4 regions of the Pseudomonas sp. HS6 genome follow, and region 2 is predicted to be linked to each of the others. Evidence: predicted binding sites of a transcription regulator. Region 2 holds the regulator's gene; each other region holds the start of a gene.
The links. The regulator FliA, encoded in region 2, starts transcription of late flagellar genes. The targets are predictions, from matches to a motif close to CTAAAGTTTNNNNNNNNNNNGCCGNTAA.

Region 1: the regulator FliA is predicted to act here: its motif matches at 2,065-2,092, upstream of JJN09_RS14080 (methyl-accepting chemotaxis protein).
Region 3: the regulator FliA is predicted to act here: its motif matches at 1,658-1,685, upstream of flgM (flagellar biosynthesis anti-sigma factor FlgM).
Region 4: the regulator FliA is predicted to act here: its motif matches at 2,349-2,376, upstream of JJN09_RS14330 (methyl-accepting chemotaxis protein).

What each region holds. Positions count from the first base shown of each region.
Region 1 is NZ_CP067412.1:3,123,808-3,128,327, forward strand. Features, by position in the region: gene JJN09_RS14080 (methyl-accepting chemotaxis protein) at 29-1,918, opposite strand; gene JJN09_RS14085 (helicase HerA-like domain-containing protein) at 2,107-3,594, shown strand; gene JJN09_RS14090 (DUF721 domain-containing protein) at 3,631-4,086, opposite strand; gene secA (preprotein translocase subunit SecA) at 4,394-4,520, shown strand, end outside.
Region 2 is NZ_CP067412.1:5,410,528-5,415,047, reverse strand. Features, by position in the region: gene JJN09_RS24550 (chemotaxis protein CheA) at 1-939, opposite strand, end outside; gene JJN09_RS24545 (protein phosphatase CheZ) at 994-1,782, opposite strand; gene JJN09_RS24540 (chemotaxis response regulator CheY) at 1,800-2,171, opposite strand; gene fliA (RNA polymerase sigma factor FliA) at 2,339-3,079, opposite strand; gene fleN (flagellar synthesis regulator FleN) at 3,076-3,906, opposite strand; gene flhF (flagellar biosynthesis protein FlhF) at 4,020-4,520, opposite strand, start outside.
Region 3 is NZ_CP067412.1:3,307,803-3,312,322, reverse strand. Features, by position in the region: gene JJN09_RS15005 (chemotaxis protein CheV) at 1-682, opposite strand, end outside; gene flgA (flagellar basal body P-ring formation chaperone FlgA) at 765-1,526, shown strand; gene flgM (flagellar biosynthesis anti-sigma factor FlgM) at 1,721-2,047, shown strand; gene JJN09_RS14990 (flagella synthesis protein FlgN) at 2,096-2,563, shown strand; gene JJN09_RS14985 (flagellar brake protein) at 2,659-3,393, shown strand; gene JJN09_RS14980 (MFS transporter) at 3,468-4,520, opposite strand, start outside.
Region 4 is NZ_CP067412.1:3,177,598-3,182,117, reverse strand. Features, by position in the region: gene JJN09_RS14345 (TonB-dependent receptor) at 1-1,007, shown strand, start outside; gene JJN09_RS14340 (biliverdin-producing heme oxygenase) at 1,119-1,715, shown strand; gene JJN09_RS14335 (YbaN family protein) at 1,886-2,281, shown strand; gene JJN09_RS14330 (methyl-accepting chemotaxis protein) at 2,462-4,520, shown strand, end outside.

The DNA.
Region 1 (4,520 bases), 2.3 Mb from region 2:
GTACCGCGAAGACATCCGGGGGAGCGGCTTAAATCCGGAAGCTGCCAACCAGTTGCTTCAGCCGCGAAGCCTGCTGCTCCAGATCCGAACAGGCACGCAACGTCGCCTGCAAGTTCTCCACGCCTTCCTGGTTCAGCGTATTGATCTCGGTGATGTCGACGTTGATCGATTCGACCACGGCGGTCTGTTCCTCGGTGGCGGTGGCCACCGACTGGTTCATGCCGTCGATCTCGCCAATCCGCTGGGTCACGCTGTTCAGGCGCTCGCCGGCGAGGTTGGCGATCTCTACGCTTTCCTGGCTATGGCGCTGGCTGTCGCTCATGGTGCTGACGGATTCGCGGGCGCCGACTTGCAGCTCCTCGATCATGGTCTGCACCTGTTGCGCCGACTCCTGAGTGCGGTGGGCGAGGTTGCGCACTTCGTCCGCCACCACGGCAAAACCGCGCCCGGCTTCACCGGCCCGCGCTGCCTCGATGGCCGCGTTGAGTGCCAGCAGGTTGGTTTGCTGGGAAATGCTGGTGATCACTTCCAGAATCTGGCCGATGTTCACGGTTTTGCTGTTCAGCGATTCGATGTTGCTGCTCGAAGCGCTGAGCATGCTCGACAGTTGATTCATCGCCTTGATGCTGCGATCAACCACTTGCTGGCCGTCTTCGGCCAGACCCCGGGCGTCGCTGGCCTGGGTCGAGGCCTGCGCGGCGTTACGGGCGATCTCCTGGGCTGCGGCACCGAGCTGGTTGATCGCGGCGGCCACGCTGTTGGTGCGCGAGGCTTGCTGGTCGGAGTTGTACATCGACGAGTTCGAAGCGGCGACGACCCGCAGGGCGACTTCGTTGACTTGCCCGGTGGCGGACGACACTTCGCGAATCGAACCGTGAACTCGTTCGACGAAGCGGTTGAAGGCGGTGCCGAGTACGCCGAATTCGTCCTGATTCTGGATGGTCAGGCGCTTGGTCAGGTCGCCTTCGCCGTCGGCGATGTCTTCCATGGCGCGGGTCATGACGTGCAGCGGCTGGATCAGGATGCGGATCAGCATGCCGAGCAGGGCGATGATGATGGCCACCGCAATCACGGTCGCAATCACGGCCGAGGTGCGGAACTGGCTGAGCATCGAGAAGGCTTTGTCCTTGTCCACCGACAGGCCGATGTACCAGTTCACCGACGGCAGACCCTTGATCGGGGTGAAGGTGACGATGCGGGTCTTGCCGTCGACGGTGACTTCACTGAAGTCGCTGCTGATGCGCGGCGTGTCCTGCGGATAGGCTTCCCTGAGCGATTTCATCACCAGGGCTTTGTCCGGGTGCACCAGGATCTTGCCGTCGGCGCTGACCAGGAACGCGTAGCCCATGCCGGAGAAGTCCCGGGCGCTGAGGGTGTTGATCAGGGTTTGCAGGCTCAGGTCGCCGCCCACCACACCCACGCTCTGACCGGCCTTTTTCGCGGCGGTGGCGATGGAAATGATGGTCTGACCGGTGGCCGCGTCGATGTACGGTTCGGTCAGGGTCGAAGTGCTGCTGCTTTCGGCACCTTTATACCAGGGGCGAACCCGTGGATCGAAACCGTCCGGCATCTTCGCATCCGGACGGATGGTGAAGTGGCCGGTGGCGTCGCCAAGGTAAGAAGCCATGAACGTCGAAGTCAGGGCTTTCTGTTCCAGCAGGCTGGCAACGGCGGCAGGTTCGGGATTGATGGCGATGTTCTGTGCAGCGTTCTCGATCAACAGGATGCGCCCGCTGAGCCAGGTCTGGATGTTGTCGGCAGTGACCTCGCCCATCTCGTTGAGGTAATTGTTCAGGTCATCGCGGATTGCATTGCGCTGTAGCCAATCGTTGTACAACGTGAACGAGGCGAAGGCGGCAATGACGATGAGGGCGGCGGCAAGCAAAATTTTATGGCTGAAGCGTAGATTTTTGTTCATGGCTTGGGGTTCCGCTAAGGTCTTAATGTCCAGGGCGTGCTTTTATAAAGGCGCGCAAAATGGGCAGGTGTGAAAGCTGAGTGATATTTCCGTCTCTCCTTAGGGAAATCACGGACCGGACTTTTGATCGGGTCTCTCACTCCTCTTTATCGGCCATGCTCGACAAAGATTAACTATTGGGTGACCAAATGCCTGACTCCTCGCAACTCGTTATCGGCGCCGATCTCGCCGGGCAACCGATCGCCCAGGCGATGCGCCTGGCCAACCGACACGGACTGGTGGCCGGCGCGACCGGCACCGGCAAGACCGTCACCCTGCAACGGCTGGCCGAAGCGTTCAGCGACGCCGGGGTCGCGGTGTTCGCCGCCGACATCAAGGGTGACCTGTGCGGCCTCGGTGCCGCCGGCAATCCCCAGGGCAAGGTCGCCGAGCGCATCGCCGGCATGCCGTGGCTCAACTACAAGCCTCAGGCTTATCCCGTGACCTTGTGGGACATTCACGGTGAATCCGGTCATCCGCTACGCACCACGTTGAGCGAAATGGGGCCGCTGCTGATCGGCGCCTTGCTGGAATTGACCGATAGTCAACAGTCGGCGCTGTACGCGGCGTTCAAGGTCGCCGACCGCGAAGGCCTGTTGCTGCTGGACCTGAAGGATCTTAAAGCGCTGCTCAACCACCTCAAGGACAACCCGCAGCTGCTCGGCGAAGATTCGGCGCTGTTTACCACCGGCTCCAGTCAGGCGCTGTTGCGGCGCCTGGCCATTCTTGAACAGCAGGGCGCCGAAGCCTTGTTCGGCGAGCCGGCGTTGCAACTGGAAGACATTCTGCAACCGGCCGCCGACGGTCGCGGGCGTATTCATTTGCTCGATGCGAGTCGTCTGGTGCATGAAGCGCCGAAGGTCTACGCGACGTTCCTGCTGTGGTTGCTGGCCGAGCTGTTTGAGCAATTGCCGGAGCGCGGCGATGCCGACAAACCGTTGCTGGCGCTGTTTTTTGACGAAGCGCACTTGTTGTTCGGCGATACGCCCAAGGCCCTGCAGGAACGCCTGGAGCAAGTGGTGCGGCTGATCCGTTCCAAGGGCGTCGGGGTGTATTTCGTCACCCAGTCGCCGGGCGATTTGCCGGACAACGTGCTGGCGCAACTGGGTTTGCGGGTGCAGCACGGTTTGCGAGCATTCACCGCCAAGGAGCAGAAATCCCTGCGGGCGGTGGCGGATGGGTTCCGGCCGAATCCGGCGTTCGATACGTTGTCGGTGTTGACCGAACTTGGAATTGGCGAGGCGCTGGTCGGCACCTTGCAGGAAAAAGGCACGCCGGAAATGGTCCAGCGCGTGCTGGTGGCGCCGCCGCAGTCGCGGATCGGGCCGTTGACCGAGACCGAACGCACCGTGCTGATTGCCGGTTCGCCGTTCAAGGGCCGCTATGACAAGCCGATCGATCGAGAGTCGGCCTATGAGATCCTGATGGGACGCAAGGGGCTGGCACCGGAGGGCGAGGCCGCGCCAGGCAAACCGGCGGCAGAGGAACCGAGCCTGGCGGACAAGGCCGGTGAGTTTCTTGGTACTGCCGCAGGGCAGGCATTGAAATCGGCGATGCGTCAGGCGGCGAACCAGCTGGGCCGGCAGTTGGTGCGGGGATTGATGGGATCGTTGCTCGGTGGCAGCAAGCGCCGTTAAGACCAGAGGGGGCGAGCCTGCTCGCTCCCGCAGGGATCAGGATTTGGCTTTGGCGTGTGCCGCAAGTCGCTCCAGCGCCGCCCGCAAATTCGGATCGCTGATCCCGTCGGCGGTCGACTGAATGGTCGCCGCCGCATCCGTTGACAGATCCATCGTGTGCCCGGCTGCTCTTGGCTGAATGACAGGTGGTCGCACCGAGAATTTGATCCGCGTCAGGCCGGCGAACTCGTCGAACATCTGCAGTTGCCGCAGCAGGCGTTTTTGCTGGTAGCGCAGGCGTGTGGCCCAATGACCATCGGTGACCACCAGCGACAGTTCGCCTTCGCGCCACTTGGCCACATGACAGTGCTCGCGGGCGGCGGGTTGCAGCTGGCTGTCGAGTAGTCGCTGCAGATGGGCCAGGCGTTGAGCATGGCCGAGGATGGCTTTCAACGGCCTCGCTTCGCGTAGCAGAACGGCGGGCGCTCTGGCTGTAAGAGGGCGAAATGCCATGATCCAACACCTGAAGTTGCAAAGGCGCCATGGTAGCAGATAGGCCCCATTTCACTCGCCCATTGCTTTTGTCACTGCTTTACCCATTAAATCAACAACTAACTTCTGCCTCCAATGGCTTGAAGTTGAGCAAAACGCCCCTATTTTAAGTGAGCCCCGTCAAAGCGCAGTGCCAGCATCGTGGAATATCGCCACTTTCCTCACCACCGTTTCCGGGTAGAATGCTCGTTCGCATGCGGCCATGAGGGCTGCACGGGCGACTCACGGGGCCGCCCTCCATCCCTTTAGTGTGGAAGATCCTGCCGATATGTTTGCGCCTTTGTTAAAGAAACTTTTTGGAAGCAAGAACGAGCGTGAAGTCAAACGCATGCTCAAGACGGTGCAGCTCGTCAATGCCTTCGAAGAGAAGATGGTCGCCCTCTCGGACGATCAAC
Region 2 (4,520 bases):
AGCATTGCCGGCCGTCACGACGGCACCGGTGGCGACGTCAGTGAACTTGCCTTTGCCATGCAGATCGTCGAGCAGCGATTCGAATTCGTGATCGCTGATCAAATCGCTACCGGCCGCAGCCGCTGCCGGAGCAGCCGATGCAGGCACCGAAGCGATCGCCGATTCCAGCGCATCGACGGCAAAGTTGCCCTTGCCGTGCAACTGATCGAGCAAGGCTTCGAATTCGTCGTCGGTGATGTCCGAGCTGTCGCCCGCCGCCGGAGCAGCAGGTGCAGCGGCAGCCGGTGCCACGGCGTCAGCCGCGAATTGGCCCTTGCCGTGCAACTGATCGAGCAGCGACTCGAATTCGGCGTCGGTGATTTCATCACTGGCCGCTTCGGTTGAAGCAGGCGCAGCGGCAGCCGCCGGGGCTTCGGCTTCGGCCTTGACGGCGTTCAGCGAGTCCAGCAACTGTTCAAATTCGTTATCGGTGATGTCGCCCGAATCGCCTTCGACGACCAGCTCTTCGATCATCTCGGCAACGGGTGAAGCCGGGGCTTCATCCGCCGATTGCGGTTCGGCCAGACGCGCCAGAGCGGCCAGCAGTTCCGGGGTTGCGGCAGTGATCGGGCTGCGATCGCGGACTTCAGTGAACATGCTGTTCACCGCGTCCAGCGCTTCGAGCACCACGTCCATCAGTTCTGCATCTACGCGACGCTCACCCTTGCGCAGGATGTCGAACACGTTCTCGGCGATGTGACAGCACTCCACCAGCTCATTGAGCTGAAGGAAGCCGGCGCCCCCTTTTACAGTGTGGAAACCGCGAAAAATTGCGTTGAGCAGATCTGCGTCATCCGGGCGGCTTTCCAGCTCGACCAGTTGTTCGGACAGTTGCTCAAGAATCTCGCCGGCCTCAACCAGGAAATCCTGAAGGATCTCTTCATCGGCGCCGAAGCTCATTAATGGGGTGCTCCTACAGGTCTAAAAACCCAAAAAACCTATAATTCCAAAACTCTAGAATCCAAGGCTGGATAACAAATCGTCCACATCGTCCTGACCGGACACAACGTCTTCTCGTTTATCGGCATGAATCTGCGGACCTTCACCCTGCGAGAGATGTTTTTGTGGATCTTTTTCAGCGAGCATCGCCGCACGGTCATGTTCGATGCCCGCAAAGCGGTCCACCTGACTGGCCATGAGCACGAGTTTGAGCAGATTGCTTTCGACTTCGGTGACCAGTTGGGTCACGCGCTTGATCACTTGACCGGTGAGGTCCTGGTAATCCTGGGCCAGCAGAATGTCGTTGAGGTTGCTCGACACTGCGCGGTTGTCCGTGCTGCTGCGTGTCAGAAAACCGTCGACCCGACGCGCCAGCTCGCGGAACTCTTCAGCCCCGACTTCACGGCGCATGAAGCGTCCCCAGTCGGCACTCAATGCCTGGGCTTCGTCAGCCAGGCCATTGACCACCGGCGTGGCGCTTTCCACCAGGTCCATGGTGCGGTTGGCCGCCGCCTCGGTCAGCTTGACCACATAGCCCAGACGCTCGGTCGCATCAGTGATCTGCGACACTTCCTCGGCCTGCGGCATATGCGGGTCGATCTGGAAGTTGACGATTGCACTGTGCAGTTCGCGCGTGAGCTTGCCCACTTCCTGGTACAGGCCACGGTCACGGGTCTGATTGAGCTCATGGATCAGTTGCACAGCGTCGCCGAACCTGCCTTTTTCAAGGCTTTCGACCAGTTCGACCGCGTGTTTTTTCAGAGTCGACTCGAAGTCGCCCTGTGAAGATTCGTTATGCTCCATAGCTCCCCCGCGCGTCATCAGCCGATGCGTTCGAAAATCTTCTCGATTTTTTCTTTCAGCGCCTGAGCCGTGAAAGGTTTGACCACGTAGCCGTTAACGCCGGCCTGGGCCGCTTCGATGATCTGCTCGCGCTTGGCTTCAGCAGTCACCATCAGCACTGGCAGGTGCTTGAGTTTTTCATCGGCGCGCACATGGCGCAGCAGGTCGATACCGGTCATGCCAGGCATGTTCCAGTCGGTCACCAGAAAGTCGATGCTGCCGCTGTTGAGTACCGGAATGGCAGTGGTGCCATCGTCGGCTTCAACGGTGTTGGTGAACCCGAGGTCACGCAACAGGTTCTTGATGATCCGCCGCATCGTTGAGAAGTCATCAACGATGAGGATTTTCATGTCTTTGTTCAATTCGACCTCCAAGCAGTCTTAAACGCGCCCAGCACCTGGACGCGCCATTTCAATCAATCCGGCAAAGCACTCGATGACTGTCTGGAGCACAACAGAGCAAGACCGGTGCCGTTCACCACCGCACCAGCCTCGTTCGCAGCGTCCCCACACTGCCTTCAGCGCGCTCGCCACTCCCCCAAACGCCCCCGCAAGCGGGCCGCGCACTGGCTGTGTAACTGGCTGACCCGCGATTCACTGACGCCAAGGACTTCACCGATTTCCTTGAGGTTCAGCTCTTCGTCGTAGTACAGCGCCAACACCAGTCGCTCACGCTCCGGCAAATTGGCAATCGCGTCCGCCAACGCAGCCTGGAAGCGCTCATCTTCCAGATCGCGCGACGGCTCAAGATGAGCACTGGCGCCATCCTCGTGCAGCCCTTCGTGTTCGCCGTCCTGCAGCAGGTCGTCGAAACTGAACAGTCGGCTGCCCAGGGTGTCGTTCAAAATCCCGTAGTAATCGTCGAGACTCAATTGGAGTTCGGCCGCAACCTCGTGATCTTTAGCGTCACGGCCGGTTTTAGCTTCAATCGAGCGAATCGCGTCGCTGACCATACGGGTGTTGCGGTGAACCGAGCGCGGTGCCCAGTCCCCCTTGCGTACTTCATCGAGCATGGCGCCGCGGATCCGGATGCCCGCGTACGTTTCGAAACTGGCGCCCTTGCTGGCGTCGTATTTGGTCGAGACTTCGAGCAGGCCGATCATTCCGGCCTGAATCAGGTCTTCGACCTGCACACTGGCCGGCAATCGCGCCAGCAAGTGATAGGCGATGCGTTTGACCAGTGGCGCGTAACGCTCGATCAGCTCGTACTGCGCGTCACGTGCCGACTTCTTGTAGAAATTCATACCGCTGGCGGTCATAGCACAGGTCCTGCCGTTTGCTGCACGAGGCGCTCGACGAAAAATTCGAGGTGGCCGCGCGGGTTGGCGGGCAGCGGCCAGGTGTCGACCTTCTGTGCGATCGCCTTGAACGCCAGTGCGCACTTGGAACGCGGGAAGGCTTCATAGACCGCACGCTGCTTCTGCACCGCCTTGCGCACGCTTTCGTCGTAAGGCACCGCGCCGACGTATTGTAGGGCGACGTCGAGGAAGCGATCCGTGACCTTGGTCAACTTGGCGAACAGATTGCGACCTTCCTGCGGGCTCTGGGCCATGTTGGCCAGGACACGGAAGCGGTTCATGCCGTAATCGCGGTTCAGCAGTTTGATCAGTGCGTAGGCGTCGGTGATCGAGGTCGGCTCGTCGCAGACCACCAGCAACACTTCTTGCGCCGCGCGAACGAAACTGACTACCGAGTCACCAATCCCCGCAGCGGTGTCGATCACCAGTACGTCGAGATTGTCGCCGATGTCGCTGAACGCCTGAATCAGACCGGCATGCTGGGCCGGGCTCAGGTGAACCATGCTCTGGGTGCCGGAAGCGGCCGGCACGATGCGGATCCCGCCGGGGCCTTGCAACAGCACGTCGCGCAGCTCGCAGCGGCCCTCGATCACATCGGCCAGGGTACGTTTGGGCGTGAGGCCCAGCAGAACGTCGACGTTCGCCAGACCCAGGTCGGCGTCCAGCAGCATGACCCGACGGCCAAGCTCTGCCAGCGCCAGGGACAAGTTCACTGACACGTTAGTCTTGCCGACGCCACCTTTGCCGCCGGTCACCGCGATCACCTGTACGGGATGCATGCTGCCCATGTTATTTCTTTACCTTGTCTTGCATAGACGGAGGCCACATTACTGGCTGCGCGTTCACAACCGGAACAATGCATGGCAGACCATCGATGTAGGTACAAAAACTGTTCATTACCTCAGCCAACCTGCTTGGTCGGACTGTGGTAGATATCAGCGAACATGTCAGCCATGGCTTCTTCGCTGGGTTCTTCCTGCATTTGCACGCTGACGGCGCGGCTGACCAATTGATGACGGCGCGGCAGATGCAGATCATCCGGAATCCGTGGGCCGTCGGTCAGGTAGGCGACCGGCAGTTCATGACTGATCGCCAGGCTCAGCACTTCGCCAAGGCTGGCCGTCTCATCCAGTTTAGTCAGGATGCACCCGGCGAGCCCGCAACGCTTGTAACTGTGATAAGCGGCGGTTAGAACCTGTTTCTGGCTGGTGGTTGCCAGTACCAGATAATTTTTCGACCGAACGCCACGACTGGCCAGGCTTTCCAGCTGCATGCGCAATGCCGGATCGCTGGCCTGCAGGCCGGCGGTATCGATCAGCACCACGCGTTTGCGCAGCAGTGGATCCAGCGCCTGCACCAGGGACTGGCCCGGATCGACGTGGGTCACCGACACATTGAGGAT
Region 3 (4,520 bases), 2.1 Mb from region 2:
GCTTCTTGCCCTCATCGACCAGCTTGCGCAGGTAATCCAGCGCCTGCTTGCCGTCGTTCAGCGCCACCACTTCAACGCCGACCGTCTGCAGGCAACGCGTCACCTGCTTGCGCGCCACCGACGAGTCATCGACCGTCAGCACCCGCAGAGACAGCGCCTTGCTCTGGGTCTCGACATCCACCACGCCGACCGAAATCGCTTCCGGTGTTGGTGCGACTTCCGCCAGCACCTTTTCGACGTCGATGATTTCGACTAACTGATTGTCCACCCGAGTCACAGCGGTCAGGTAATGATCCCGACCGGTCCCCTTGGGTGGCGGATGGATCTCTTCCCAGTTCATGTTGACGATACGTTCCACCGAGCGCACCAGGAAACCCTGGGTCTTGGTGTTGTATTCCGTGATGATCACGAACGGACTGTTCTTGTCTTTCAACGCCCCGGAACCGGTCGCCATTGCCAGATCAAGGATCGGAATGGTCGCCCCCCGGATATTCGCCACCCCGCACACGACAGGACTGGACTTGGGCATCAGCGTCAGTTGCGGGCACTGCAGCACTTCCCGAACCTTGAACACGTTGATCCCGTAGAGCTGCTGGCCGTCGAGACGGAACAACAACAGCTCCAGGCGATTCTGCCCTACCAGTTGCGTGCGCTGGTTCACCGAATCCATTACACCAGCCATGCCCAGACTCCTACACCAACGCCAAGTGTTGTTGCGACGCACATTCATTGCTAAACGGCACGGCGCTTGCTTTTTAACTCTTATGAACACTCAAACGACATTTTTCCGACGCCTGACATCCCCCCTTCGCAGAGGACTTTGCGCGGTGTCCGCCGCTTGCCTGTTTTTCGCGGGCAGCCCTGCCATTGCTGATGCGGTTACCTTGCCTGACATGCTTATCGGCGTCACTCAGGGCTTTCTTGAATTCACCGTAGAAGACTATCTGGCTACCAGTCAAACGGAAGGGCGTTATGAAATCGAGGTCAAGCAGCTCGATCCTCGCATGCGCATGCCTATGTGCGACAAGGAATTGACAGCTTCGCTGGAGAGCCCGGCACGTCCTCTGGGCCGTGTGACCGTCAAGGTTCGCTGCGAAGGCGCCTCCCCCTGGACCGTGTTCGTACCCGCTCAAGTCCGCCTGTTTCGCCCGGTCGTGACCACCACTCGTCCGCTCAAACGCGCCGGCATCATCGAGCCTCAGGATGTGACCCTGCGCGAGCAGGATGTCAGCCTGATCAACCAGGGTTTCCTGACGTCGGTAGATGAAGCCATCGGGCAAAAATTGACCCGACCAACGGTCGCCGACCAAGTGATTACCCTCGTGCATCTGGAACAGGCGGAAGTCGTTCGCAAAGGGGATCAAGTGGTGATTACCGCCCGCAGCGGCACACTCGCTGTGCGCATGCCGGGAGAGGCCCTGTCCAACGGCGGCCTGAAAGAACAGATTCGAGTGAAAAACCTCAATTCCCAACGGGTCATCAAGGCGCAGGTCATGGCGCCGGGCCAGGTGGAAGTGGCAATGTGAGCAACGATTGGAGCGAAGACAGGAAAGCCTCGTGAGTGATCGCGCAGAAAACTGGCGCCAACCTGAGCTGTTCCCTAAACTGTGCCGCAGCAGGACTTGCGCGGCGCATGCAGGCTCATTGGTAAAAGAGCCTAAAGTTTTCCAGGGGATGGCCGAGAACATGGCAAGCGTCCAAATTCCCAGAGGTTTTTAACATGGTCATCGATTTCAGCCGTTTGAACAGCTCCTCGTCACTTACGGGCAGTACACGTACCAGCACGCCTAAGGAAACCGCCGAAACCGGCACTTCCGCGCCGCTGAATACCCCGGCCGAACAGGCCAGTACCGCAAAAAGCGGGGAATCGGTACACCTCAGCAATGAGGCTCAACAGTTGCAGAAGGTCACTGACAAGCTGCGCGATCAGCCTGCCGTCGATAAAGCCCGTGTGGCCGAGTTGAAAGCAGCGATTGCCGATGGCAGCTATAAAGTCGACAGCAACCGTGTAGCCAGCAAACTGCTCAACTTCGAAGCCCAGCGCTAGGCCTCGGTCAGCGCCAGGCTTTTGGACGCTTAAAACCCAAGGCCAGCCATGCACGACACTACTTTATTGCAACTGATCACCGACGACTTTGCTCCAGCTCAACAATTGCTGGAGTTACTGCAATCCGAGTCTCTCGCCTTGCATGGTCGCGACATGCCACTACTGGAAGAAATTCTGGCGCGCAAACAGGCATTGATCATTCTGCTCGAACAGCATGGCCGCAAACGCAGCGAAATCCTCGCCAGCCTCAATCTCTCACTCGACCGTAAAGGCCTGGAGCAACTCGCCAGCCAGTCGAGCATCGGCGAGCAGTTGCTGAGTCAGAGCGACGTTCTGACCGACCTGATCGCCCAGTGTCAGGCGGCCAACGTCAAGAATGGCCAGTCGATTGTGATACAGCAGGCCGCCACGGCCAACCAGCTGAAAATCCTCACCGGCGGCGAGCCACCCGCGCTCTATGACGCCAGTGGCACCTTCTCCAAACTGCAGAAACCACGCGCGCTCAGTCAAGCGTGATTCTTTCTTCTATGCTTGCGCCCTATCAACGCGCGATACATGCTGGCAAAATACTGGCCAGCCGTAGTCAAATTTTGTCTGGAGATTGATTTAACGTGTCCAATGATGACGCTCCGCAGCCCCCAAAGGTGCTCACCACGCCCCTGGAGATCTCCAGCAATCTGCGCCAGCTGCAAGAGAGCCATGATCCGCTGATCATCACGTTCCACGAGCGCAGCCAGCGCTTCCAGAGCTACCTGATTGAAGTGGATCGCGAAAACGGTTCGATCAAGCTCGATGAGATGATCCCGCGCGACGGTGAACGTTTTCTGGAAGCAGGCGAACCGTTCAAGGTCGAGGGTTTTCATGATGGCGTCCGCATTGCCTGGGAATGTACAGGGACGCTGACCATCAAAGACTCCGACGGCGACCGTTTCTACACCGGTGACTTACCGACCGAAGTGGTTTATCACCAGCGCCGCAACGCCTTCCGCGCCGCACTGAAACTGACCGACCTGGTCAGCGTCGTGCTCGGCGGCGAAAAGCTCAAGTCGCCGCTGGACGGCAAATTGCTGGACATCTCGGCCACGGGTTGCAAGTTGCGCTTTGAAGGCAACATCACCGACCGCCTGCAACTGGGCGAAGTCTATGACCGCCTCGCTGCCGCACCGCTGTTTGGCAATCAACCGGTATCGGTCGAACTGCGCTACCTGCACTTCGAAGAAAAGCTCAACATCACCTTCGCCGGCCTGCGCTTTCACAACATCAGCGGCCCGGCAGCGCGTAACGTCGAGCGTTTCGTCTATCAGCTGCAACGTGAAGCACGGCGTTTCGACAAAGACGATCTCTGATTGGTAGCGCCATGAAAAACGGGCAGCCCCTTGCGGTGACTGCCCGTTTTTTTATGCCCGGTGTTTTTTCAGGATCAAGGCCTGGCGCCGCTGATGTCCGGCGCTGGATTGTCGTTGCCGCTCTCAGGCTCCACAGGTGATTCGGGCTCAACGGCGGGCTCAGGCGCAACGTTATTCTGCATCTGCTCCTGCACCACCTGCTCATCGACTCGCGGATCGAGTGCCGCCACCAGCGGCGAACTGGACATGCTGTCCGGCATCGCCACGTGATGCAGCGGCGCGTCGTCGACCTGATGCAGATTGGTCACGGCTTTCGGCCGGATGCGCCACACCAGCACCAGCGCGAAGAAGCTGAAAAACGCATACAGGCTCTGGCTGCCGAACATTTTCATCAACACACCGGCCAACAACGGCCCGATGCTGGCGCCAACCCCGTAGGTCACCAGCAGCATCGCCGTCAACGACACACGCCGATCGCCTTCGACATGGTCGTTGGAGAACGCAACCGCCAGCGGGTATAGACAGAACTGCACCAGCGAGCACAGGAAGCCGACGCCAAACAGGATCTCCAGCGGCACTTGCGGCAGGATCGCCAGCGGCAAGGCAGCCACGGCCAGAAAACCGGCGAAGCAACGGATCAGCAAGGCCCGATCATAGCGATCCGAGAGCCAGCCCAGCGGCCATTGCACCAACAGCCCGGCGAAGATGCAGGTACCCATGAACAAACCGACCTGCTCGGTGGACAACCCTTGCTGCGATGCATAGAGCGGTGCCAGACCGTAAAACGAACCGATGATCAAACCGGCACCGAGCACCGTACTCAATGACTGCGGTACTCGCTTGATGAAGAAGCGCGGCTCCATCGGCGCCGGATGCAAAGGCGCCGGGTGAATCCGTCGGGTCAGTGCCACGGGCACCAGGCACAACGCGAAACACAGGGCGACCAGCATCAGCAGTTCCAGCCCCAGCCCCGGGTGCATGACCAGAATCAGCTGCCCGAGCACCAGCCCCAGATACGAGGCAATCATGTAGCCGCTAAACACCACGCCGCGCTGATTGGCGTCAGCCTGCTCGTTCAGCCAGCTCTCGATTACCATGTATTGGCACATCATGCCGAGACCAACGAT
Region 4 (4,520 bases), 2.2 Mb from region 2:
CGACCATCAACACCTACAGCCTGTTCGCCCAGGATCAGATCAGCTGGAACAACTGGACCTTCCTGCCGGGCCTGCGCTACGACTACACCCAGCTCAAGCCGCACATCACCCAGGAATTCCTCAACACCGTGGCTGCCGACGGCAAAGGCACGGTCAGCGACGAGAACAAGACCTGGCATAAAGTCTCGCCGAAATTCGGCCTGACCTACGCTCTGACCGAAAACTACACCTGGTACGGTCAGTACGCCGAAGGCTTCCGCACCCCGACCGCGAAAGCGCTGTACGGCCGCTTCGAGAACAGCACCACCGGCTACAACGTGGCGCCGAACCCGAACCTGGAACCGGAAAAGAGCAAAAGCTATGAAACCGGTCTGCGCGGCAACTTCGAGCAAGGCTCGTTCGACGTGGCGGTGTTCTATAACAAGTACCGCGACTTCATCAACGAAGACGCCGTCACCCCTGGCTACGACGAGCTGACGTTCCAGACCAACAACATCAAACACGCCACCATCAAGGGTGCCGAGGTCAAAGGTCGTCTGAACCTGGATTCGTTCGGCGCGCCGCAAGGCCTCTACACCCAGGGTTCGATTGCCTACGCCTACGGTCGCAACAACGACACCGGCGAGCCGCTCAACAGCGTCAACCCGCTGACCGGCGTGTTCGGCCTCGGCTACGACCAGGACAACTACGGCGGCCTGCTGAGCTGGACCGTGGTCAAGAAGAAGGATCGCGTCGACGACAGCAACTTCAAGTCGCCGGACGGCGTCAGCAGCCAGTTCAAGTCGCCGGGCTTCGGCATTCTCGACCTGACCGGATTCTACAAAGTCACCGACGACGTCACCGTCAGCGGCGGCGTCTACAACCTGACCGACAAGAAGTACTGGCTGTGGGATGACGTGCGCGGTTACGACAGTGTCGGCGAAGCCGCTGTACTCAGCCCGGCCAACCTCGATCGCCTGACCCAACCGGGTCGCAACTTCGCGATCAACCTGGTCTGGGATATCTGATCCGGCCGACCTCACGGTGCGAGCGCATGGCCGCGCCGTGAGGTTTTTTTACTGTCCGGCGCTTGCCCGTACGTCTCGTTATCAAGCGCCTCTTCATTTCAAGGACATCTCATGAGCACCCCGGAAAAAGCCCTGCGTTCGCAACGCCTGAACCAGATCACCCACGAGCCGCACAGCAAGCTCGATGCGCTGGTCAAGGCCCACGCGCCGTTCGAGACACGCGCCAATTTCGCCCGTTTCGTGGTCGCGCAGTACCTGTTCCAGTCAGAACTGGTCTCGCTGTACAACGATGCCGAACTGACCGCCATCGTTCCTGACCTGCCGGCCCGCTGCCGCGCCGAAGCCGCCAAGGCCGACCTCGCCGACCTGGACACCGAAGTGCCTGCCCCGGTGGCCGGCGCGGTGAAAAACCCGAGCAAGGCCCGCGCCCTGGGCTGGATCTTCGTCTCGGAGGGCTCCAAGCTCGGCGCTGCGTTCCTGATCAAGCGCGCGGTTGCGCTGGAGCTGAGCGAAACCTTTGGCGCCCGTCACCTGGGCGAGCCTGAGGGCGGTCGCGCCGAAGGGTGGAAAAGTTTTGTGCGCACCCTCGATTCGCTGCAATTCAGTGCCGAAGAAGAAGCCGAAGTGGAGCAAGGCGCGATCGACGCGTTCAACCGCTTCACCGTGCTGCTGGAACAGGCTTACGCCACAGAAGCCGAGCCGGCCTGATATTGGCCACGATGTAAAACCCTGTGGGAGCTGGCTTGCCAGCGATGACGACGTGTCAGACAACATCCCTGTCGACTGACCGGACGCTATCGCTGGCAAGCCAGCTCCTACAAGGAATTGCGTAATTCTGTAAGATTCCCACCCTGTCTCATAAGCCTCTCGCCGAGCCCATGCCGCAACCCGCCTCCTCTCGACTCGCCCGCCTGCTGTTCGGTCTACTCGCCTATGTCAGCCTCGGCATCGGCCTGATCGCCATCGTCGTGCCCGGCCTGCCAACCACCGAATTCATCCTTCTCGCCGCCTGGGCCGCGACCCGCAGTTCGCCGCGCCTGAGCGCCTGGCTGGAAAACCATCGGCTGTTCGGCCCGATCCTGAGCAACTGGCGCAACGGCAAGATCATCGCCCGCAAGGCCAAGGTCAGCGCCACCGTCAGCATGCTGCTGTGCGCGACCCTGATGCTAGTGATGCTCGATCACGGCTGGCCGGTCTATCTGGCGATCGCCGGCATGACCATGGGCAACCTGTGGATCTGGTCACGACCGGAAGCGTTGCCGAAGATTTCCTGATTTTTCCCTTCTTTTCAGGGCATTTGCCCGCGCAAACGTTTAGCCGTGACCGTTCGTCGGCTTGCGCCTCATGCACCCTCGCCCCGCGCCGATGAGCATTGAATGGCGCTGAATGGATTTGGCGAACCGGGCAATTCCGTGCCCCGTAGCCAACAGTTCATTCATTCGCGAGAACGCCCCATGTTCGACTCCCTGTCCATTCGCCTGAAAATCGTCCTGCTGTCCGGCCTGTGCCTGCTCGGCGTGGTTGCGCTGATCGTCGGCATCAACATCTACCAGACCAACCAGAACGACGAACTGGTCAGCGAGTCGAGCAGCAAGATGCTCACCGCCAGCGTGCAGGACCTGTTGCAGGCCAAGGCCGCCGAACAGGCGGTGCAGGTGCAGAAAACCTTCGGTGAAAGCCTGCTGGTGATCACCGCACTGGCCGACCAGATCAAGGACATGCGAGTCATGGCCGCCAAGCGTTCGCTGGACGCCGGCGCCTTGCGTGAAGAGTTGAACCTGAGCCTGAAAACCGCGTTCGAGCGCAACAGCAAGGTGCTCGGCATCTGGCTGGCCTTCGAACCCAACGGCCTGGACGGCAAGGACAGCGAATTCGTCAACGACGCGGCGCGCCAGTCCAACGAAGCCGGGCGCTTCGCTACTTACTGGAGCCGCGCCGCCGGTTCTGCGCTGAACACGATCATGGTCGAAGAAGACATGACCAAGACCACCCTCAGCGTCAGCGGCACGCCCTACAACAGTTGGTACACCTGCCCTCGCGACAACAAGCGCACCTGCCTGCTCGACCCGTACGCCGACACCGTGGGCACCAAGGAAATGCTCATGACCACCATTTCCGTGCCGTTGCTGGTGGACGGCAAGGCCATCGGCGTGGTCGGCATCGACATCGCCCTCGACGCCCTGCAAGCGGCGGCCGTGGGCTCCCAGCGTGAACTGTTCAACGGTGCCGGGCACATGCTGATCGTCTCCGGCAGCGGCGTGCTCGGTGCCTACAGCACCGACGCGACCAAGGTCGGCAAAGGCATCGCCGAAACCCTCGGCGCCGAAGGCAAGGACATCCTGCAACTGCTGAGCGCCGGCACACCGAAGATTCTGGAGCAGGGCGATCTGATCCGCGCCGTGTACCCGGTCGACCCGATCGGCAATTCCCGGGCTTGGGGCGTGGTCATCGACCTGCCGAAACAAGTGCTGCTGGCCGACTCGGTCAAGCTGCAAGCGGTGCTCGACGACGCTCAGCAAACCGGCATGATCACCGCACTGTCAGTGGCAGTGATCGCAGGCCTGATCGGCCTGCTGCTGATCTGGCTCACCGCCTCGGGCGTGACCCGTCCGATCAACAGCGTCGCCGAGATGCTGAAGAACATCGCCAGCGGCGAAGGCGACCTGACCCAGCGTCTGAACTACACCAAGAAGGATGAACTGGGCGAACTGGTGAACTGGTTCAACCGCTTCCTCGACAAGCTGCAACCGACCATCGCCCAGATCAAACAGAGCATCACCGAAGCGCGCGGCACTGCCGATCAGTCGTCGGAAATCGCCCGCCAGACCAGCGAAGGCATGCAGGTGCAGTTCCGCGAGATCGATCAGGTGGCCACCGCCTCCAACGAGATGAGCGCCACCGCCCACGACGTGGCCAATAGCGCTTCGAACGCGGCCAACGCGGCTAAAGGCGCCGACCAGTCGGCCAAGGACGGGATGTCGATCATCGAGCGCAGCACCCGCGACATCAATCAGTTGGCCGATGAAGTCAGCAAAGCGGTGACTGAAGTCGAGGAACTGGCGGTCAACAGCGAGCAGATCGGCTCGGTGCTGGAAGTGATCCGCAGCATCGCCGAACAGACCAACCTGCTGGCGCTGAACGCCGCAATCGAAGCGGCCCGCGCCGGTGAAAGTGGTCGTGGTTTTGCGGTGGTTGCCGACGAAGTCCGTAACCTGGCCAAACGCACTCAGGATTCGGTGGAGGAAATCCGCGTGGTGATCGAACGCATCCAGACCGGCACCCGTGGCGTGGTCGCGACCATGCATTCGAGCCAGACCCAGGCCCACAACAACGCCGGGCAGATCCGCCAGGCCGTGGACGCTCTGGGCAAGATCAGCGACGCGGTGACCGTGATCAGCGACATGAACCTGCAAATCGCCAGCGCCGCCGAACAGCAAAGCGCCGTGGCCGAAGAGGTCAATCGCAACGTGTCGGCGATCCGTACCGTTACCGAAACCCTGACCGAACAGGCCA